3 regions of the Nonomuraea sp. ZG12 genome follow, and region 1 is predicted to be linked to each of the others. Evidence: riboswitches for the same ligand, from Rfam matches in the RefSeq annotation. Region 1 holds a riboswitch; each other region holds the start of a gene.
What was found. A riboswitch is a leader RNA that binds a small molecule or an ion and turns the genes downstream of it on or off. The one in region 1 is predicted to bind thiamine pyrophosphate.

Region 2: another riboswitch for thiamine pyrophosphate. It lies ahead of ACTMTF_RS01625 (FAD-dependent oxidoreductase); the one in region 1 lies ahead of thiC (phosphomethylpyrimidine synthase ThiC).
Region 3: another riboswitch for thiamine pyrophosphate. It lies ahead of ACTMTF_RS33365 (purine-cytosine permease family protein); the one in region 1 lies ahead of thiC (phosphomethylpyrimidine synthase ThiC).

Annotation. Positions count from the first base shown of each region.
Region 1 covers NZ_JBQHCW010000028.1:31,223-34,963, forward strand. The annotation lists gene ACTMTF_RS41855 (GNAT family N-acetyltransferase) at 1-274, opposite strand, end outside; gene thiC (phosphomethylpyrimidine synthase ThiC) at 446-2,029, opposite strand; TPP riboswitch at 2,072-2,187, opposite strand; gene soxR (redox-sensitive transcriptional activator SoxR) at 2,228-2,683, opposite strand; gene ACTMTF_RS41870 (NADPH-dependent FMN reductase) at 2,760-3,344, shown strand; gene ACTMTF_RS41875 (nitroreductase family deazaflavin-dependent oxidoreductase) at 3,362-3,741, shown strand, end outside.
Region 2 covers NZ_JBQHCW010000001.1:356,280-360,020, reverse strand. The annotation lists gene ACTMTF_RS01630 (NAD(P)/FAD-dependent oxidoreductase) at 30-1,193, opposite strand; TPP riboswitch at 1,253-1,369, shown strand; gene ACTMTF_RS01625 (FAD-dependent oxidoreductase) at 1,360-2,673, shown strand; gene thiS (sulfur carrier protein ThiS) at 2,670-2,882, shown strand; gene ACTMTF_RS01615 (thiazole synthase) at 2,875-3,630, shown strand.
Region 3 covers NZ_JBQHCW010000016.1:122,576-126,316, reverse strand. The annotation lists gene ACTMTF_RS33370 (methylated-DNA--[protein]-cysteine S-methyltransferase) at 114-683, shown strand; gene ACTMTF_RS33365 (purine-cytosine permease family protein) at 649-2,001, opposite strand; TPP riboswitch at 1,992-2,104, opposite strand; gene ACTMTF_RS33360 (hypothetical protein) at 2,337-2,783, shown strand; gene ACTMTF_RS33355 (rhodanese-like domain-containing protein) at 2,934-3,257, opposite strand; gene ACTMTF_RS33350 (winged helix-turn-helix transcriptional regulator) at 3,254-3,691, opposite strand.

The sequences.
Region 1 (3,741 bases):
CGGCGCTGGGGGAGAAGGCCGCGTAACCGAGCGAAGCGTTCTGGAAGCGGCCGCGGATGATGCTGTTGAGGTTGACCGTGCCCGCGATGGCGCCGGTATCGCGCAGGCAGATCAGCAGGCCCTGGGTGGTCACATGGTCGAACCGGGTGAGGAACGCCTGGAACTCCTCCGGGGTGGAGGGGTACGACATCCGCGGAGCATGCAGGTCCGCGGATGCGGCGGTGAGATCCAGGAACTCGTCCTGATCGCGGGCCGTGATGGCGCGCAAGGTCACGCGCGACGCCTCTGCCGTCCCGGCTGCGAGGAATGCCGCTACTTCTGCCTGTGTCTGCGTGTGAGCCGCGTCTCCCGTGCTGTCATCCATGCGCCGAAGCTAGCGCACGCCATGAGCGACCGGGCGACGCGACCTCACCCCTGCCGGGTCGACGCCGACCCGGCCGCTTCGTCAGTCGGCGATCGGCAGGTAGACCCTGTTGCCCGACTCCGCGAACTCGCGGGACTTGGCGAGCATCCCTTCCCGCACCTCCTCCTCGGTGAGCGAGGCCGACCCGTCAGGGCCGAACTTCTCCATGACCTCTTTGCTGATCTTCATCGAGCAGAACTTCGGCCCGCACATCGAGCAGAAGTGGGCCGTCTTGGCCGGGGCGGCGGGCAGGGTCTCGTCGTGGAAGGACCGGGCCGTGTCCGGGTCGAGCGACAGGTCGAACTGGTCCTCCCAGCGGAACTCGAACCGGGCGTCCGACAGCGCGTCGTCCCAGGCCTGAGCCTGCGGATGCCCCTTGGCCAGGTCCGCCGCGTGCGCTGCGATCTTGTACGTGATCACGCCCGTCTTGACGTCGTCCCTGTTGGGCAGGCCCAGGTGCTCCTTGGGGGTGACGTAGCAGAGCATCGCGGTGCCGAACCAGCCGATCATCGCGGCCCCGATGCCCGAGGTGATGTGGTCGTAGCCGGGGGCGATGTCGGTGACCAGGGGGCCGAGCGTGTAGAAGGGCGCGTCGTCGCAGAGCTCGCGCTGCAGGTCGACGTTCTCCTTGATCTTGTGCATGGGCACGTGGCCGGGGCCCTCGATCATCACTTGGACGCCGTGGTCGCGGGCGATGGAGGTGAGCTCGCCGAGCGTGCGCAGCTCCGCGAACTGGGCCTCGTCGTTGGCGTCGGCGATGGAGCCGGGCCGCAGCCCGTCGCCCAGGGAGAACGCCACGTCGTAGGCGGCCAGGAGCTCGCACATGTCGGCGAAGTGTTCGTACAGGAAGCTCTCGCGGTGGTGCGCCAGGCACCAGGCGGCCATGATCGAGCCGCCGCGCGAGACGATGCCGGTCTTGCGGCGGGCCGTCAGCGGCACGTACGCCAGCCGGACGCCGGCGTGCACGGTCATGTAGTCGACGCCCTGCTCGCACTGCTCGATCAGGGTGTCGCGGTAGACCTCCCACGACAGGTCGGCGGCGACCCCGTTGACCTTCTCCAGGGCCTGGTAGATGGGCACGGTGCCGACGGGGACGGGGGAGTTGCGGATGATCCACTCGCGGGTGGCGTGGATGTCCTTGCCGGTGGACAGGTCCATGATGGTGTCGGCTCCCCAGCGGGTGGCCCAGGTCATCTTCTCCACCTCCTCCTCGATGGAGGAGGAGACGGCCGAGTTGCCGATGTTGGCGTTGATCTTCACCAGGAAGTTGCGGCCGATGATCATGGGCTCGGTCTCGGGGTGGTTGACGTTCGCCGGGATGATGGCCCGGCCGGCGGCCACCTCGTCCCGGACGAACTCCGGCGCGACCCCTTCCCTGACCGCGACGAACTCCATCTCGCGGGTGATCAGGCCCGCGCGGGCGTAGGCGAGCTGGGTGACCGGCGCCCCGGTCGCCCGCAGCGTCCCCGACGCCTGCGGGGCGACGTCGCCCCGGTCGAGGATCCACTCCCGGCGCAGCGGCGGCAGGCCCTGGGTGAGGTCGGTGGTCACGGACTGGTCGGTGTACGGCCCGGAGGTGTCGTACAGGCGCACCCGTTCGCCGTTGGACAGCAGGATCTCGCGCATGGGGACCCGGAGATCACCGATGTGGACCTTGGAAAAGCGCGCGTCGCTCACCACGCAACTCCCTTCGCCGGCATTACCCGGAGCAGGTTCTGGCGGTCGGCGGCTGATGAGTAGCCGTCCTCTCAGCCCGGTCGAACCGGGCTCCCGCGTTGGACTGCCTCAAGCTAACCCGGCATCCGGCGACGCGCAAGATCCGTGTCAGAAGTCGAACAGGCGGCGCGGCCCCGGGCCGTCCTGGCCGAGCCGGTCGGCCGGGTTGGTCAGGGCGCAGACCTCGAAGGACAGGCAGCCGCAGCCGATGCAGTCGGTGAACCGGTCCCGCATCCGCTCCAGCCGCTCGATCCGGGCGTCGATCTCCGCGCTCCAGCATGCGGACGCCTTGACCCAGAACTCACGGGTGGGCGCCACACCGTCGGGCAGCAGGGCGAGCACGTCGCCGATCACCGTGAGCGGGATGCCCAGGTGGTGCGAGGCGCGGATGAAGGCGAGCTGGCGCAGCGTCTGGCGGGGGTAGCGGCGCTGGTTGCCCGTCGTGCGGCGGCTGGCGATGAGGCCCTGCCGCTCGTAGAAGCGCAGCGCCGAGGCGGGAACGCCGCTGCGCTCCGACAGCTCGCCGATCGTCAGCTCCGTGGTCTCCGGAGGGATCGATGCCATGCCGGCCAGCCTAGCCCTTGACTTAAACCTTTGTTCAAGTTCGACGCTTGGGTGGTCGACCCTGAAAGGACCGCGTATGTCTGACAGACCGCTCCACCTCGCGTTGATCGTGGGGAGCACGCGTGCGGGCCGGTTCGGCCCCACGGTCGCCGCCTGGTTCGCCGAGCAGGCCGCCGCGCGTCAGGACGTCGTCGTCGATCTCATCGACCTGGCGCAGGCGCGGCTGCCGGCGCACCTGACCGGCGACCCCGGCGCGGAGGACGCGCGGGCGCTCGCGGCCGTGAGCGAACGGCTGACCCGGGCCGACGGGTTCGTCGTGGTGACGCCCGAGTACAACCACAGCTATCCCGCGTCCCTCAAATCCGCCATCGACTGGCATTTCACCGAATGGCAGGCCAAGCCCGTCGGATTCATCTCGTACGGCGGCGTATCCGGCGGGCTGCGAGCCGTCGAGCACCTCCGGCAGGTGTTCGCCGAGCTGCACGCGGTCACCATCCGCGACACCGTCAGCTTCCACGGAGCCGCCTACCAGTTCACCCCGGACGGGCGGCCCAAGGACCCGGCGTCCTGCGAGGCAGCCGCGACCCGCCTGCTCGACCAGTTCGTCTGGTGGGCCCGCGCACTGCGCTCGGCCCGCTCCCATCATCCCTACGCCGCCTGACCAGGAGGACACCGTTCATGAGCAGCATGTGGCCACAGATCGCCCGACCCGATGCCGGCACCGTCCTGGTGACCGAATCCTCCTCGGCCGCCGCCTGGGAGGGGACGCCGTGGCCGACGGGGCTCCTGTCGGTCACCGAGTTCGCCGCCACGGACGGCGGCGCCGTACTGACCTACACGCAGTGGGCGAGCGGTGCTGCCGATCGCGCGTTCGTGGCCGGGCTGACGGGAGCCGAGCCCGTCGAGTACGAGCTGTACCGCAGCGGAGAGAGGGAGGACCGGCCGACGCCGGGGTGCCTGGTCGCCGTGCGCGTCGAGTTCGACGGGCCCGACCGGGAGCGGCAGCGGCAGTGGATCGACACCGTGTTCCAGGCGCTGGCGAGCGAGGCCGAGCCGCA
Region 2 (3,741 bases), on a different contig from region 1:
AAACCACAACTACCACACGCCGTGCTTGCTCAAACAACACAATCTCGTAGGGGGACGTCCGGATCCACCAGGCGTTCCGTGTCCAGACGGTGGCCCGCCTCGATGATTCGGCGTCCCTGGACGAGGTCGCGGGGCCGGTCCACGGACAGCACCGCGGCCAGCTCGTCCTCGTCGGTGAGCCAGCAGGCCGACCACTTGCCCTCCGGTGTGCCGCGGTACAGCAGCCGCCGGCCGGCCGGATGATGGCCCGCGTACTGGATCATGTGACCGAACTGCTCCGACCAGAAGTACGGGACCGGGTCGTAGACCGCCTTCTCCCCCAGCAGGGTCGCGGCGGCGACCTCGGGCGCGCCCAGCGCGGTGTCCCAGTGCTCCACGCGCAGCCTGGCCTGGTAGCGGCGCGACCACCAGGCGGCGCAGTCGCCCACCGCGACCACGCCCGGCATCGAGGTGCGCAGGTGCTCGTCGGTGACGACGCCGTTGTGCAGGTCGATGTCGGCGTCGGCGAGCCACTCGACGGCCGGGCGCACGCCGATCCCGGCGACGACCACGTGCGCCTCGACGAAGCCGCCGCCGACCAGCTCGACGCCGCCCTCGTCCACCGCTCCGACCATGGTGTCGAGCCGCAGGTCGATGCCGTCGTACCAGCTCAGCGTGCGGGCGCCGATCTCGGCGCCGACCGCGAGCGCGAGCGGGGCGGAGGCGGCCTCGATCACCGTCACCGCGCAACCGGCCCAGCGGGCCGCGGTGGCCACCTCCGCGCCGATCCAGCCCGCGCCGATGACCGCCACCCGAGCGCCGGGGACCAGCCTGGCCCGCAGCTCCAGCGAGTCGTCCAGGGTGCGCAGCGCGTGCTGCGGGCCGTCGCCGGGCAGCATGATCGGCTCGGTCCCGGTGGCGATCACCAGCCCGTCGTAGGCGAGCTCGCCCTCGGTGGTCTCCACGGCGCCGGCCCGCAGCGCCTTGGCCGAGACGCCGGGCCTGAAGTCGATCCCCATCGCGGACAGGTCGGAGTCGACGAAGCTGGAGTCGGAGTCGCCGAGCAGCACGGCCTTCGACAGGGGCGGGCGGTCATACGGCCGATGCCGCTCCTCCCCGATCAAGGTGATCTTGCCGTCGAAGCCCCGCGCACGCAGAGCCTCGACGCTGCGCACGCCCGCCAGACCCGCTCCTACCACCACGACACGATTCACGTAAATGACCATAACGGGGGGCGTGCCGGATCGTCGCGTCGAGGCCGTAAGGTAGGGGACGTAAGACGCGCGGGAGTCCGGCCGATACCGGGCTGAGAGGAAGGCTTTACCGGGCCTTCGACCGCAAGACACCTGATCCGGATCATGCCGGCGAAGGGAGCGGACCATGGACGTGGTCGTCGGAGCGGGCATCGTCGGGCTGTCCATCGCCTGGCGGCTGGCTCGCGAGGGCCGGCCGGTCACCGTGGTGGATCCGGCCCCGGCCTCGGGCGCCTCGCACGCCGCGGCGGGCATGCTGGCGCCGGTCAGCGAGGTCACCTACACCGAGGAGCCGCTGCTCCGGCTCGGCCTCGCCTCCCTGAGCCGCTGGCCCGCCTTCGCCGCCGAACTCGCCGCCGACGCGGGCCTGACGAACGACACCCCCGGCTCCCGCCGCGCGCCCCTCCCGAACCACGCCCCCGCCCCCGGCGACGGGCCCGTCCCGGACGACGCCTCCGGCTCTCGTCACAGGCTCATCCCGGACGACGCCCCTGGCTCCGATGGCGAGCTCGGCGCGGCGGGCGGTGCGGACGGGGTGTCCGGCTCGGGCGGAGGCTTCGGCGGGGGGATCTCCGCCGCCGCCAGGGCCGGGCTCGACCTGCGGGCCGACGGGACGCTCGACGTGGCGTTCGGGGCCGACGACCTGGCCGCGCTGGGCGAGCTGGCCGCGTTCATGGAGAAGCTGGGCCTGCCGGTCGAGCGGCTGACGGGCCGGGAGTGCCGCCGGCTGGAGCCGATGCTGGCGCCCTCCGTGCGCGGCGGGCTGCTGGCCGGGACCGACGCCTGGGTGAACCCGCGCCGCGTCACCGCGGCGCTGCTCGCCGCCCTGGAGCGGCGCGGCGTGCCGCTGGTGCCGGCGCGCGTCAGCGAGCTGCTGCGCGACGGCGACCGGGTCACGGGTGTACGGCTGGCGCCCCCGGCGAGCCCCGGGGAGATCCTGGCCGAACGGGTGGTGCTGGCGGCCGGGGCGTGGAGCGGCGAGCTGGCGAACGTGCCGGTACGCCCGGTCAAGGGGCAGATCATGCGGCTGCGTTCGGAGCGGCCGCTGCTCGGCCGGTGCGTGCGCGGCATGGTGCACGGGACGCCGGTCTATCTGGTGCCGCGCGGTGACGGCGAGCTGGTCGTCGGCGGCACGCAGGAAGAGCTGGGCTTCGACACCAGGGTGACCGCGGGCGGCCTGTACGAGCTGCTGCGGGACGCCAGGGAGCTGGTGCCGGGCGTCACCGAGCTGGAGGTCGCCGACGTGGTGGCGGGCCTGCGCCCGGGGACGCCGGACAATCTGCCGATCGTCGGGCCGAGCGGCACGCCGGGCCTCACGCTGGCCACCGGTCACTTCCGCAGTGGGGTGCTGCTGACCCCCGTCACGGCCGCGATCGTCCAGGGCGAGGGCGGCGATCTCGCGACATTGTGCTCACCCGCTAGATTCCGGGATATGTCATGAAACTGATGGTCAACGGGACCGCGCACGAGGTGCCTGACAGCATGACCGTGGCGCAGGCCGTACAGAATCTGACCGGACGGTCAGGCGGGGCCACCACCGGCGTGGCGGTGGCCGTGAACGGTGAGGTGGTCACGCGCGGCTCGTGGGAGACCACGGCGCTGCGCGAGGGCGACCTCGTGGAGGTGCTGACGGCGGTGCAAGGTGGATGATCTGATCATCGCCGGGGAGAAGTTCTCCTCCCGGCTCATCATGGGCACGGGCGGCGCGCCCTCGCTGGAGGTGCTCGACGCCGCGCTGGCGGCGTCCGGCACGGAGCTGACCACGGTGGCGATGCGACGGCTCGACCCCGGTGCCCGCGGCTCGGTCCTGGACGTGCTCCGCGAGCGCGGCATCCGGGTGCTGCCCAACACGGCGGGCTGCTTCACCGCCGGCGACGCCGTGCTGACGGCGCGGCTGGCCAGGGAGGCGCTCGGCACCGACTGGGTCAAGCTGGAGGTCATCGCCGACGAGCGGACCCTGCTGCCGGACCCGATCGAGACGTTCGACGCGGCCGAGCGGCTGGTGGCCGACGGTTTCGTGGTGCTGCCGTACATCGGCGACGACCCGGCGCTCGCCCGCCGCCTGGAGCAGGCCGGCTGCGCGGCGGTGATGCCGCTCGGCTCGCCGATCGGCTCCGGGCTCGGCATCCGCAACCCGCACAGCATCGAGCTCATCGTGGAGGCGGCCGGGGTGCCGGTGATCCTCGACGCGGGCATCGGCACGGCCAGCGACGCCGCCCTGGCGATGGAGCTGGGCTGCGACGCCGTGCTCCTGGCGACGGCGGTGACCCGGGCGCAGCGGCCGGATCTGATGGCGACGGCGATGAAGGGCGCGGTGCTGGCCGGTCGGCAGGCGTGGCAGGCGGGCCGCATCCCGCGCCGGCGCTACGCTGAGGCGTCGTCACCGATGACGCCCTGAGGCCGGCGAACCACCGTCGGCCGTCAGGTCATCGCGGACTCGCCGGGAAACCCTTGAACGGGCACGGGTCCGCATCGGTTTCGGATGCTCAGGCCCTCCCGGGGGCGAAAC
Region 3 (3,741 bases), on a different contig from region 1:
CCCTTAGGTCCCCCACATCTCCATAGTGCCTGTGGCGTGGCGCTCATGCCGGGCGATCCGTCCGATACGCTGCGGTCACGGCATTTCCGTGGCTGGCTGAAGAGGGTGAAAGCATGTCAGGCGACCTCGAAGCCCTGCTGCGGGTGACGTCCGACACCTATCGGGACGATCGGCCGCTCGATGTCGCCTTCGGCACCTATGACGGCGCGGTCGGCCGGCTGGTGCTCGCGGTGACCTCCAGGGGCATCGCCTCGTGCAGCTTCGAGGACGAGAACATCGTGTACGAGCGCGTCGCCAAGCACGTCGGCAGCATGATCGGCACCGACGCCCGGCGGCTCGACCCGGTGCGCAGGGAGTTGGACGCCTACTTCTCCGGCCGGCTGCGGGCCTTCGCCACGCCGGTCGACCTGGCCCTCGCCACGTCGTTCGCGCGCACGGTGCTGCAGAAGACGATGGCGGTCCCGTACGGCACGACCACCACCATGGAGCGGATCGGCGAGCTCATCGGCCGGCCGCGCGCGCTACGCGCGGTCGGCAACGCGCTCAGCTCCAACCCCGTGTGCGTGGTCGTGCCGTGTCACCGGGTCGTGCGGGAGGACGGCGAGCTCGGCGACTACGCGGGAGGCGCGGCCGCCAAGCGTCACCTGCTCAACGTCGAGCGTCGCGAGTCGCGCGGCGCCTGAGCGCGCCCACCGCCAGCGTGACCAGGGCCGCCACGATGGCGCCGCCCAGCGCGCCGTTCATCCACGGCTCCCTGGTGAAGCCGATCGCCTCGCGGACCGCGGCCCACATCCCGTCCCACTGGGCGATCGTGGGGGTCGAGGTGGTCAGCCAGTAGGCGGCGAAGCCGAGCGCCCAGGGCAGCAGCATCGACCAGCGGGCGGGCGCGTTCTCGGCGGTGTTCCAGCGGGTCGAGCCGCCGAGCAGGAAGTAGTCCACGGCGAGCACCGCGAACATCGGCACGAAGACCGCGCCGATCAGGCCGAGGAACGCGCCGTAGGACGTCACGTCGACCACGAGCGCGATGGCGACGGTGAGCACGCCGATGGCGGTGCTGAGGATCCGCCTGTCGACCCGCGGCATCAGGTTCTGCAGCGAGACGGTCGTGGAGTAGACGTTGGCGAAGGACTGGTCGGCCTCGCGCAGCACGAGGATGGCGAAGAACAGCGCGCCCAGCGGCGCGGCCACGAAGGGCACGAACACCGCCGTGCTGTCGGCCGCCACCGCCCCGGCCCCCGCGATGGCCACCGCGTAGACACCGAGCCCGAGGCAGGCGACCTGGGCCAGCGTGTAGCCGCCGACGACCCCGGTGAAGGCGGCCCGGCTGGACCTGGAGTGCCTGGCGAAGTCGGCGGCGAGCGGCACCCACGACACCGACAGCGCGATCACGTAGTCGACCGCGGGCATGAACGCCGTCCAGCTGCCGCCCGTCTGCGGCGGCGCGTCGCCGAGGAACCGTACGGCGAACCAGATGAGCGCGATGATCACGGCGATGGTGATGTAGCGGCGCAGCAGCCTGATCGCGCCGAGCGGCCAGATGGTCAGCACCGTGGTCAGCACCCCGGCGACGATCACCCACACCGCGTACGGGACGGTGTCGCCGAAGATGGCCATCGCGCCCATCGAGATGACCCAGAGCTCGAACGCGCCCCAGCCGATCATCTGGATGATGTTGAGCGCCGTCGGGATGTAGGACAGCCGGGCCCCGAACAGCCCGCGCAGCAGCACCATCGCGGGCTGCCCGGTCTGGGTGCCGGGGATGGCCGACAGCCCCACCATGGCGGTGCCGATCAGGCTGCCCACGACCGTCGCGGTCAGCGCGGCGGCCAGCGTCAGCGGGGCACCGCCCAGCGGGTCGATCAGGAACAGCGCGCCGGAGAAGCCCAGCAGGCTGACGGCCAGGTTGGCCCAGAGCGCGCCCTGGTCGAGCACGCCCAATGTCTTGGGCGCCGCGCTTTCGAGGGTGAGGGGGACTTCGTCGTCGTGGACGGCATGCGACATCGCGCACTCCCTACGCCGGCATTACCCGGACAGGTTCATGCGGTCGGCAGCAGCAGTAGCTACCCTCTCAGCCTGGTTGCCCCAAGCTCCCGCGGGGGTTTGGTACACGAAGCCGAGATCATCCCAGCTCGCGCCCCCATGATGCACCATTCGTCCTAGATCGGCCACCACCGGGGGCTGTACGGACCGACCGTCTCGCCCGAAGTCATCTCTCGACTCCGGGTGACCAGGCGTATTCCCGGCGTATTCCACAGTGCTGCCGACGAGTGCGATGATCACTCCGCGCGCTGGAGTTCACTCCAGGGCGAACCGCAACATCTCTTGCTGGAGGACTGTTGAAGACACGCATTCTGGGCGCCGTGATGGGCATCGCAGCGTTGAGCGGGCTGCTGGTGGCAAGCCCGGCGCAGGCGAGAGACGGAGTGTCCTCCGCCCGCGTGTCAAACCCTGACCGCGCCGGCGCCGGGTACGCCCAGACGACCGTCGACTTCGTCAACCGGAAGAAGGTCATCTTTCGGAACTTCAAGGTGCGCGACATCTGTCCCGCTGACAACCATGGGGTGCGGGCCCGGATTGAGTGGATACACACCGATCGAACCAGGGGGTACGGCGCCTGGAAGAAGGACACCAGCTGCGGCTCCCACGGCACCAACTTCGGAAACTTCGTCCGCAGGGGCTCCAAGTCCATAAAGCTGGTCTACGTCAAGGTGTGCATCTCCACCAAAAAAGGCCAACACCTGGCTTGCAAGGAAGGCAAGTGGCGACACAACCAGTACGCCTGAGCCGCTGACGCTCGGGCTTTCAGCTGGTCGGCGTACCAGGGCTTGCTGACGCCGGCGAGTTCGCGGGGCCATCCGCAACCGTGCGGGTGGCCCTTGACCTGCGTCTCAACGCAGTACCGGCCGATGACGGCACGATCCTGACAGGTTCGTTCAGGCGACGAAGGGCTGCTGACCCGTCTCGCTCACCATCGGACGCTTCTCGTGCTCCCAGGAGCGCATGCCGCCGTCGACGTTGATCGCCTCGCGGCCGACCTGGTTGAGCCAGGCCGCGACCTGCAGCGACCGGCCGCCCACCCGGCAGACGACGTAAACGGTCCGGTCGCCGGGCACCTCGTCGAGGCGGGACTGGATCTGCGTCATGGGGATGTGCACCGCTTCGGGGGCGTGACCCGCCACCCATTCGTCCTGCTCGCGCACGTCCAGGAGGTATGCCTCGGCGGGGACGTCTCGCGCCTCGACTTCGGGAACCGTCATGCCTCCATCATCTCGCGTCGCGAGTCGTACTCCGCACGCGCTTCGGCGATCTCCCGCTGGTGCTGCTCGGTCCAGGTCACCAGCGACTTGATCGTCTCGTGCAGGGTGCGGCCGAGCGGCGTGAGCGCGTAGTCGACGCGCGGCGGCACCACGGGGTGGACGGTGCGGGTCACCAGGCCGTCGCGTTCGAGCTGGCGCAGGGTGACACTGAGCATCCGCTGGCTGACGCCGTCGATCTCGCGGCGCAGCTGGGTGAAGCGCAGGCTCTGGCAGTCGAGCAGGGCGATGACGAGCAGCGACCACTTGTCGGCGACGCGGTCCAGGATCTGCCGGACCTCGCAGCCCTCCCTGACGTCCCACTGGCGGACGTCGTAGTCGTCGTCGGGGACGGTGCTGTCGCAGTAACCGGGTGACTTTGAAGTGCCGTCTTCCATGTCTGTTCATGCTGCCCCATGATGTGGACGGTTACAAGAGGTAACTGATA